Methyloterricola oryzae: one gene and its partner. The protein of the gene in region 2 binds, or shares a complex with, the protein of the main gene of each other region. Links are inferred from orthologs where the notes say so. Each region holds a gene or a part of one and is shown on either strand. Other genes may lie near its edges.

Region 1 (5,009 bases), on a different replicon or contig from region 2:
TATTTCAAGCAGATACAGCCCAAGAGGGTCGTCAGCTTCCAGCAGGAACTGGATCAAGCCAAGGCCACCAAACAAGCCACCACCAATCTGGTGAAGAGCTTTGTGGAAGACGTCAAATTCGGCCGCGCCCTGGATGTGCAACTGGCAAAGTCGGCGGTCTCGGAATGCGTCAGCAGCCTCATGCGGAATCAGGAAGCCCTGATGTACCTGATGCAGATCAAGAGCAAGGACGATTACACCAGCCAGCATTCATTCAATGTCTGCATCTACTCCATCGTACTGGGGCGCTTCGCCGGCATGAACACCAAGGAGCTGGAAGCCATCGGCACCTGCGGCCTATTGCACGACATGGGCAAGATATCGGTGCCTCTGGAAATATTGACCAAGGAAGGAAAGCTCGAGAACGAGGAGTTCGAGACCATGAAGCTCCACACCGTCTATGGGCGGGACATCCTGATGTCCGGGCGCAACATCTTCAGCGGAACGGTGGACGTCGCTTATGGTCACCACGAGAACCTGGACGGCAGTGGCTACCCCAGGGGCTTGCAGGAAAGTCAGCTGAACCTCAACACCAAGATCGTCGCGGTGGTCGACAAATACGACGCCATCACCAGCAATCGCTGCTACCAGAAAGGCCGCACCCACCTGGACGCCATTCAAATCCTCAACAAGATCGCCACCGCACGACAGATCGACCGGAATCTGGCGCTGGGCTTCATCAGCAGCCTCGGCGTCTACCCTCCTGGCAGCATCGTCGAACTGACTTCAGGAGAAGTCGCCATCGTGGTCGAATCGAACCCAGGCCTTCAACTGCGGCCACAGATACTCATCGTACGCGACCGTGAGAAGAAACCGATTGCGCCGCGACTGCTGGACCTGCGCGATATCGAGAAAGACAAATCCGGCCAAGCTTACGGAATTAAAGCCATGCGGCACTTGGGCGATTTTGGCATCGATCCGGCGGATTTCCAGAACTGGTTCAATCACGCCGCCTGAACGCACGCGTTCAGGCGATTCGCAGAAAATGCTCGCTCGGCGCGGCCAGTGCCGCGGCAAGGTGGTCATGATCCTCAACCCCGGCGATCCAGCCGGAACAGCCACAGTGGGAATAATAGGACTCGAAGCCCGCATCCACGACGCCGGTGCCGGCCAGGTAGCCGCACTCCAGGGCCGGCTGGCTAAAACTGGCGTGTTTGATGAGCAGCAGGTTGTCGGCCTCGAGACGAGCCGCCAGCCAGGCGGCGATGCTGTCCGAAGTGACATCCCAGGAAGCGCAGATCCCGGCGGCGTTGAGCGTCTTGGGTAACGGCAACCAAACCGCACAGCGATCCCGCCACTCAAGCAGTTCCCCGGGCTCGCTGGTCATCGGCAAGCCGCCCAGATCGGCGAGCATCAGACCGTACTGGCGCATCCCCAAGATGGCCATGTCGTGCGCAATCTGTTCGCTGAATGCCCACCGCACCTGAGCCTCCCGCACAGCATCGGCAAACGGCCCACCACCGGGCACCACCACCACGCCGGGGCACTCCGCCAAGGCCTCCAGCCAGAGCGGCAGAAGGTCTGAATCCGCCAGGCTGCCGCCCAGCTTAACGACCCACATGGTCCGCGCCGGTCCGTTTTACCTTGAACTGCTCCAGCAGGTGCAGCATTGCCGCCGCCTTGTGGTAGCACTCCTGATACTCCTGCTCCTGGTCGGAATCGACCACGATGCCGCCTCCCGCCCAGAAGCGGATGCGGCCGTCGGAATGCACCAGGGTGCGGATGGCGATGTTGCTGTCCATGGCGCCATCGTATCCCACGTACCCGATGGAGCCGCAGTAGACTCCGCGCCGGCAGGGCTCCAGTTCCTCGATGATCTGCATGCTGCGGATCTTGGGCGCTCCGGTAATCGAGCCACCCGGAAAGCAGCCCCGCAGCAGATCGAGGACATGACTGCCCTGGGCAAGCTTGCCGCGCACTGTGCTGACCAGATGGTGCACAGTGGCATAGCTTTCGACCTCGAAAAGGCCCGGCACATGTACCGAGCCCGGTTGGCAATTCCGGCCGATATCGTTGCGCAGGAGGTCGACGATCATCAGGTTTTCCGCCCTGTCCTTGCTGCTGCCGCGCAATTCTTCCAGCTGTGCCTGGTCGACCGCCGGGTTGGGCGAGCGAGGCCGGGTTCCCTTGATCGGCTTGGTTTCCACGCAACGCTCCACGCACTTGAGGAAGCGCTCCGGGGACGAACTGAGCAACTGCACCTGGGGAAGGTTCAAGTAGGCACTGAATGGCGCCGGGTTGATATGGCGCAGGGACTGGTACGCAAACCAGGGATTGCCCTTGCAGTAGGCGGAAAAGCGCTGAGTGAGGTTGACCTGATAACAATCGCCCTCGCGGATGTAATGCTGGATGCGATCGAAGGCGCGGCCGTAGCGTGCGCGGCTCATGTCGGCCGACACCTCGCCCAGCACCTGGAAATCGGCCAACTGCCAGGGCATGGTCTGAACCTGGCTGAAGGCCTGGATCAGATGCGGCCAGCGCGCGAAGGTCGCAGGATCACGCCCCTGCCCCACCAGCCAGCTGCGGCGCTCATGGTGATCGACCACCACGGCCCAGTCGTAGATGCCCACCACCATGTCGGGGATATTTTCCTCCGCCGCGGCTCGCTCCGGCAGCACCTCTACTCGGCGAGCCAGATCATAGGCGAAATAGCCGATGGCACCGCCGCAGAAGGGCAGTCCGGGAATCGACGGCGCCTCATCCCCGAGACACCGCCGGACCAGGGTGAAGGGATCTTCCGGCGAGAGGGTGATGTTGCCCTCGGCCCTGATTTCGGTGAGATTACCCCGCGTGACGAGGGTGCAGACCGGCTCCGCCGCAATGATGTCGTAGCGGCCCTGCTGCTCGTGGGCGAGACCACTATCCAGGAAGACCGCCCAGCGCCGGTCTGCCCAGGGCATGAACAGCCCGGCGCTATCCTCGAAATACGGCAGTTCGTGGATTCTGCAGGTCATTTTATGCATGGCCATTGCCTCGCAAGACAAGCAACTGCTGCGGCCGGGGCGCAGTCGGCGACGTTGAATCCGGATGGTGAGCGGTCGCGCACCGGATAAAGATCATCAATGTTTTGATAAGGATGGGAAAACCTACGGGCCAATTCTTGCACCAGAAAGCGGCCGATACCAGCCCCGACGAAGGGCGCCTGCGGCGGCGTCAGGCCGCGGGACAACTGTCTTTCGCAAACCAAGCCCACACGCTGCAGTTGCAGTTCGCGAAAATAGCGGGCCAATCCGCGCCAGACCGCCCCATCCATGGACTCCGCATCGAGACCGACCATCCGCGCGATGCGCCGCGCACTCGCCGCCGCCGTCTTGGCGCCACCGTCTGCCGCCGTCATTTGATCGGCCCCTTCCGGCAACTCGCCGGTCAGGCGGTAGATGTCCGCCGTGGTGGCGAAATGCTCGGCCATCAGTCCGACCCAGTTCCCATCCAAAGGAGCGTACTGTCCCAGGCTCATCAGCGGCGTTCGGACCACGCCACAGTAGACGAGTTCATCGTAACGCATTCGTTCGCAATCGGTATAGCCTCGAACGTTCACCTGAGCATTTTGCAGGAGTATCACATCCGTGGTGGTGCTGCCGATGTCCACCAGGATGGCATCACGCACCCGGCTCGCCGCGTACAGCGCGGTGGCCAGCCAGTTGGCCGACGCCACCACAGCCGTGTGCTCGACGCGCAAGTCTGTCGCCGCCATGAAGCCCTGGTGTCCCGCAAAAAGGTACATTCGCTGCGAACCGACGTGTTCGCCCAGGGCCGCAGTCAAGGCGGCGACACCCTCCTCCCGGCTGGCGAAGACATCGGCCAACTCGCCGGTCATGGTGACCGCATGCACGCATTCGGCGCCCGGCTGCAGCGATTCGAGGATGGCATTTGCCGCCCGGTGAAAGTGCTCGAGCCCCAGCCAGAGGGGCGAGGCCTGCTGCGCCACTGCCACAAGCTCGCCGTCTTCCAGCAGACAAGCCTTCAGGTGAGCTCCGCCGATGTCCCAGCCGACGAGCTCATTCCGCAAATTCAGTCCTCCACGCAATTTCAATCGTCTCCCGCCCCCTCACGGGCCCCGGCAGGACGCCGGTCGTCTTGAGGTCCAGAAGCAAACGCGCAGGGTTGAGTCCCAGCGCGTCTCTTAGTCCCGCATAGGATGTGGTCAGTCGCGGATTGATCTCCAGAACCTGCGGACCGTCCGCTCCCAGCACCAGATCGACTCCCGCATAGCCCCAGAGTTCCGGCACCGCCTGCGCGATATCATCCAGCAGCGCCTGCCAGCTGCCATCCGTGTCTGACCGCGCATTCACCAGGCAGCCGCGCAGCACGAAAGCGTTTCCAGCACGCTCGATCATCTGCCGGTTGCAGCTCAGCAGGCGGGCAGCCCCGTTGCAAAAAAGCCCCGACAGGCTCAGGGCCTCGCCTGGCACCAGGGGCTGCACAACCCAGGCCGTCTCTTCGTTTAAAGCCGGTGCCCCATCGCCCTGATCGAAGATCCGTGTGCCTTCGCAGCCAACGCCATCGTCGGGCTTGATGACGCAGGGCCAGGTTGGAGAGGCAGACGGCCAGCGCTCGGTGGGCACCACCGGCGCCCCATGATGCGAAAGGCGCCGTGCTGTCTGCAGCTTGCTGGCGGCCAGGCGCACACCGTCAGCCGGCGTGGTGAGGAGCGGCTTTCCCGCCCGCTCGACGTCGGTGCACAGCGCCTCCAATATGCCGCCGCTCTCCGGGGCGATGGGCAAGGTGGCGTCGGTGGCCGCTACCTCGGCACGCCAAATCAAGGGCAATTCAGTGGCCGAGGCCACCCCCCGCAGCGTCAGCCCGGCCCGCTCCGGCATCGGCGCCAAGCGATCATCACGCAGGACCGTCACGCTGATCCCATCCAGATCCAGCAGATCGCCGACCACGGATTCCAGCATCAGTCCGCCTTCACGCAGCAGGCTCGCTGGCAGCCGTTCCCCGCGCAGGCCGCCGCCGGTAATATATTC
Region 2 (4,951 bases):
TCTCATCCTCCGAGCAGGAGCAAGTCCATCTTAATCGGGAGTTGGATTACCTCTGTCAAAACCCGCATGCCGAGAAATTGCGGGAAATCTGTTCGCTGGCCCAGATCCAGTTTGGCCGGATCGACTACAGCGTGGATCAGGATGGCAACCTGCAGGTTTGGGAGATCAATACCAATCCCGTGATTCTGCCGACGATTTCCGATCCCGAGTTGGCTGCCAAGCGAGAGAGGTCGCACAGGCTGTTTGCCGCAGGTTTTGTAGCAGCGCTGAGGGACCTCAATGCAGCGGCCGAGGAAATGACGTTGGACGGCGCTGCCGCCGCTGGCGAAGTCTGATCGGTTAATCAGGCTGCAAAGAAGAGATGCTTGAGGCGCTCCCCCGGGTTGTCGGCGCGCATGAAGGCTTCTCCCACCAGGAAGGCATGCACTCCGCGCTCCCGCATGTAGGCTACATCGGCGGGTTCCAGGATGCCGCTCTCGGTCACGACGGTCCGCTCCGGGCCGATCATGGGCAGCAGGTCCAAGGTGGTCTGCAGCGATACGTCGAAGGTTCGCAGGTTGCGGTTGTTGATGCCCACCAGCGGCAATTCCAAGGGCAACACCTGTTCCAGTTCCGCCGCGTCGTGCACCTCGATCAGCACGTCCATGCCCAGTTCGCCGGCCAGGCGTGCCAGATCAGCCATGGTGGCTTTGTCCAGCGCGGCAGCGATCAGCAGGATGCAATCCGCTCCGATGGCTCGCGCTTCGTAAACCTGATAGGGATCGATGAGAAAATCCTTGCGGATGACTGGCAGGTAACAGGCATTGCGGGCCATTTCCAGGTAGGCCTCTGCGCCCTGAAAGAAATCCCGGTCGGTCAGTACCGATAGACAGGCCGCACCACCGGCCTCATAGCTGCGCGCGATCTCGCCGGGCCGGAAGTCTTCCCGCAACACGCCCTTGCTGGGCGAGGCCTTCTTGATTTCTGCTATGACCGCCGCCTGGCCCTTGGCTAGCCGATTCCGTATCGACTTCACAAACCCGCGGGCCGGACCCGCCGCTTCGGCCATGGACCGCAGTTCCGGCAGGCTGATCTTGGCTTGGCGTTCGGTGATCTCTTCCCGCTTGCGGGCAAGGATTTTCTTCAGGATGTCAGGTGGGTTGTTCATGTGCGCTAGCGTGCGTGATTCGGTAAGCGTGATCTGCTGGCTTTGGGGCCAGAGTTCGGGTCGTCAAAGCGAGAGGCACAAGCCCGCGCCGTCAGGCGAAACTCCGGCTCAAGCTTACCAGTTCGTCCAATTTCCGCCGTGCGGCGCCTGAGCCGATGACTTCCCGAGCCCGCTCCACACCGGCCTCAAGACTGTCTGCCAGGTTGGCCGCGTAGATGGCGGCCCCGGCATTGAGAGCGACGATGTCCGCGGCGGGTCCAGCTTGGCCATCGAGCACGCCGAGCATGATCTTGAGACTGGCGCCAACGGTGTCCACCGCGAGTTTCGTGAGCGGGGCCATGGCGATGCCGAACTGTTCCGGACTCACCTTGTAAGTCGTCACCTGGCCGCCCTTCAGCTCGGCGACCAGTGTCGGCGACGCGATGCTGATTTCATCCAGCCCGTCGTCGGCGTGGACGACCAGCACGTGCTGGCTGCCGAGCTTTCTCAAGACTTGGGCCAGGGGCTCCACCCAGCGCTGCGCGAAGACGCCGACCAACTGGTTGGTGGCGCCCGCCGGGTTGGTGAGGGGGCCCAGCAAGTTGAACAGGGTGCGAACGCCGATTTCGCGGCGCGGACCGATGGCGTATTTCATGGCGCCGTGGTGACGCTGCGCAAACAGGAAGCCCACGCCCACCTGATCGATACAGGCTTTTACCTGGTCCGGCGTCAGGTCCAGATTGACCCCGGCGGCTTCCAGCACATCGGCGCTGCCGGAACGCCCGGAGGCCGAGCGGCTGCCGTGCTTAGCCACCTGGCCGCCCGCCGCCGCCACCACGAAGGCTGAGGTCGTGGAGATGTTGAAGGTGTTGGCGCCGTCGCCGCCGGTACCACAGGTGTCGATCACGTGGGGGCCGGTCACCTTGACCTTGGTCGCCATTTCCCGCAGCACCTCCGCAGCCGCCGCCACTTCTTCCACGGTCTCGCCCTTGGCGCGCAGGGCGATGAGGAAGGCTCCGATCTGCGCCGGCGTGGCTCCGCCGCTCATGATGGTGCGCATGAGCAGGCGCATCTCGGAGGGTGTCAGGTCTTTGTGGTCCAGCAAGGTTTGCAGGGCCTTGGGCATGTCCATGGGAATCAGGCTCCTCAGTGGGTCAGGAAGTTCCGCAGCAGGTCGTGCCCTTGCTCGGTCATGATGGATTCCGGGTGAAATTGCACACCCTCGATGGGGAGCGTCTTGTGACGCACGCCCATGATCTCGTCAAGGTTGCCGTCGCGGTCCTCGGTCCAGGCGGTGATCTCCAGGCATTCCGGCAGGCTGGCCCGCTCGATGACCAGGGAGTGGTAACGGGTGGCCTGGAACGGATTGTTCAACCCCTTGAACACCCCGGTGTCCTTGTGGTGCACCATGGAGGTCTTGCCGTGCATGATGCTCTTGGCATGGATGATGTTTCCGCCAAAGGCATGGCCGATGCTCTGGTGCCCCAGGCACACACCCAGAATAGGATATTTCCCGGCGTAGCGGTGGATTGCGGCCACCGAAATGCCGGCTTCCTTCGGCGTGCAGGGGCCGGGCGAGATCACGAGCTTGTCGGGATTGATGCGCTCGATTTCCTCCACTGCGATCTGGTCGTTGCGCACCACTTCCACCTCGGCGCCCAGTTCCGCCAGATACTGCACCAGGTTATAGGTGAAGGAATCGTAGTTGTCGATCATCAGGATGCGGGCGCTCACAGGCTTTCTCCCTTCTCCAGGCCGGACTCGGCCATGGCCACAGCACGGAACACCGCGCGGCCCTTGTTCATGGTCTCTTCCCATTCATTCAGGGGAATCGAATCGTGGACGATGCCGGCGCCGGCCTGGATGTGCAGCATGCCATCCTTGATCACGGCGGTGCGGATGGCGATGGCGGTATCCAGGTTGCCGGACCAGCCGATATATCCCACGGCGCCCGAGTAGACGCCACGTTTCACGGGCTCCAGTTCGGCGATGATCTCCATGGCGCGAATCTTCGGCGCGCCGCTGACGGTGCCGGCGGGGAAGGTGGCGGCCAGCACGTCGAAGGCGTTTTTGCCCGCCTTCAGCTTTCCGGTGACGTTGGAGACGATGTGCATGACATGAGAGTAGCGCTCGATGATCATCTTGTCGGTGACCCGCACGCTGCCGGTTTCCGCCACCCGACCCGCGTCATTGCGGCCCAGGTCGATGAGCATCAGGTGCTCGGCGATTTCCTTGGGGTCCGCCAGCAGGTCTTTTTCCAGCGCCACGTCTTCCTCGGGCGTGCGTCCGCGACGGCGGGTGCCGGCGATGGGACGTACGGTGACGGTGTCGTCCTCCAGACGCACCAGGATTTCCGGCGAGGAGCCGACGATGTGGAAGTCGCCCAGATTCAACTGGTACATGTAAGGGGACGGATTGAGGCAACGCAGTGCCCGATACAGGTCCAGGGGCGAGGCCGCGTAAGGGATGGACAGCCGCTGCGACAAAACCACCTGCATGGTGTCGCCCTCGACGATGTAATCCTTGACCCGGCGTACCGCGTTCTCGAAACCCTCCTGGGTGAAGCCGGAAACGAAGTCGGCTTCCTCCACCTGGCGCCCTTCGGACTTGGGACTTGGCGGCAAGGCCTGTTCCCGGAGTCGGGCCACCAATTCATCCAGCTTCGCCTCGGCTCTGTTATAGGCGTCCGGTTCCGTGGGGTCGGCGTGGGTGATGATCAGCAGCTTGCCGCTGAGATTGTCGAACACCAGTACCTGGTCCGAGACCATGAGCAAAATGTCCGGATTGCCGAGCGGGTCAGGCTTTTCCCGCAGCAGCCGCGGTTCGATGTAACCGATGGTTTCGTAACCGAAATACCCTACCAGTCCGCCGGTGAAGCGGGGGAGTCCGGCGATGTCGGGCACGCGGAAACGGCCCGAATATTCCTCGATCCACTGCAATGGGTCTTGCACGCGGTGTGACTCCAGGGGCGCGCCGTCGTGCTCGATGCCGATGTCCAGGCCGCGGACCCGGATGATGGTGCGGCACGGCAGGCCGATGATGGAGTAGCGGCCCCATTGTTCGCCGCCGTGAACGGATTCGAATAGGTAGGAATAGGGCGCGTCCGCCAGCTTGAGGTAGGCGCTCAACGGCGTGTCCAGGTCGGCAAGCACCTGGCGGGCGACTGGAATTCGATTGTAGCCTTGTGCGGCGTACTGCTTGAATTGTTCGGGCGTCATGATTGGTTCTGAAAAGGTGACTGAATGGCGTGGCTGTCCGGTGGGCAGCCGTGGGGTGCCGGCAAGCGCCAAAGGGGCGCTTTACGCGGCAACGCGAGTCGTGATTTCAGGACGCCATCGTTCGCGCATGTGGATGGGGGACATGGCTTCAGGCCGCCTTCCTCAGCAGATTCGGGAGTTCCGCAAGGGAGCCGACCAGTGCGTCGGGCTTCAGATCCTCGATGCGCTCACATCGGTGATACCCGTAGGGCACGCAGACGATACCGTAGCCCGCGGCCCGCGCTGCCTCCACGTCGTTCTCCGAATCGCCCACCATCAGGCACTGCCCCGGCTGTAGTGCGAACCGCTCCGCGGTCTTGAGCAACGGCTCGGGGTGAGGCTTGTGCTGCGTGAACTCGTTGCCACAGCCAATATAGTCCAGCAGGCCGCTGACGCCCAGTTGCTCCAGCAAGGGTCCGGTAAAGTCCGAGTGCTTGTTGGTCAGGCAGGCCAGGCGATAGCCTTGCCCTCTGAGCAGGGTCAGGCCTTCCATGACGCCCGGGAATAGCCGGCTGTACCGGCACAGGTTGGCGGCATACAGCTCAAGGTAGGACTGCAAAGCGGCGGC

Evidence for each region. The genes of interacting proteins can lie anywhere in the genome.
Region 1: the proteins of EK23_RS10970 (region 2) and pabB are in contact, whole or in part, in a solved structure (PDB 8RP0), measured with the Escherichia coli proteins. The link is inferred for Methyloterricola oryzae from one-to-one orthologs.

Annotation. Positions count from the first base shown.
Region 1 is NZ_JYNS01000006.1:8,146-13,154, forward strand. Bases 791-3,789 are described here. They hold pabB (aminodeoxychorismate synthase component I), read right to left. Parts: upstream 2,994-3,789; coding sequence 1,587-2,993; downstream 791-1,586. Other genes in these bases: EK23_RS09675 (cyclic di-GMP phosphodiesterase), read left to right, coding at 791-996; EK23_RS09680 (amino acid kinase family protein), read right to left, coding at 1,007-1,600; EK23_RS09690 (hydantoinase/oxoprolinase family protein), read right to left, coding at 2,990-3,789. In the rest of the region: more of EK23_RS09675, read left to right, coding at 1-790; more of EK23_RS09690, read right to left, coding at 3,790-4,048; EK23_RS09695 (ATP-grasp domain-containing protein), read right to left, coding at 4,038-5,009. UniProt on the Escherichia coli protein: Part of a heterodimeric complex that catalyzes the two-step biosynthesis of 4-amino-4-deoxychorismate (ADC), a precursor of p-aminobenzoate (PABA) and tetrahydrofolate.
Region 2 is NZ_JYNS01000007.1:31,646-36,596, reverse strand. The notes cover bases 1,058-3,998. They hold EK23_RS10970 (anthranilate synthase component II), read right to left. Parts: upstream 2,843-3,998; coding sequence 2,273-2,842; downstream 1,058-2,272. Other genes in these bases: trpE (anthranilate synthase component I), read right to left, coding at 2,857-3,998; trpD (anthranilate phosphoribosyltransferase), read right to left, coding at 1,239-2,258; trpC (indole-3-glycerol phosphate synthase TrpC), read right to left, coding at 1,058-1,147. In the rest of the region: EK23_RS10985 (hypothetical protein), read left to right, coding at 1-335; more of trpC, read right to left, coding at 344-1,057; more of trpE, read right to left, coding at 3,999-4,344; EK23_RS10960 (phosphoglycolate phosphatase), read right to left, coding at 4,493-4,951. UniProt on the Escherichia coli protein: Part of a heterodimeric complex that catalyzes the two-step biosynthesis of 4-amino-4-deoxychorismate (ADC), a precursor of p-aminobenzoate (PABA) and tetrahydrofolate.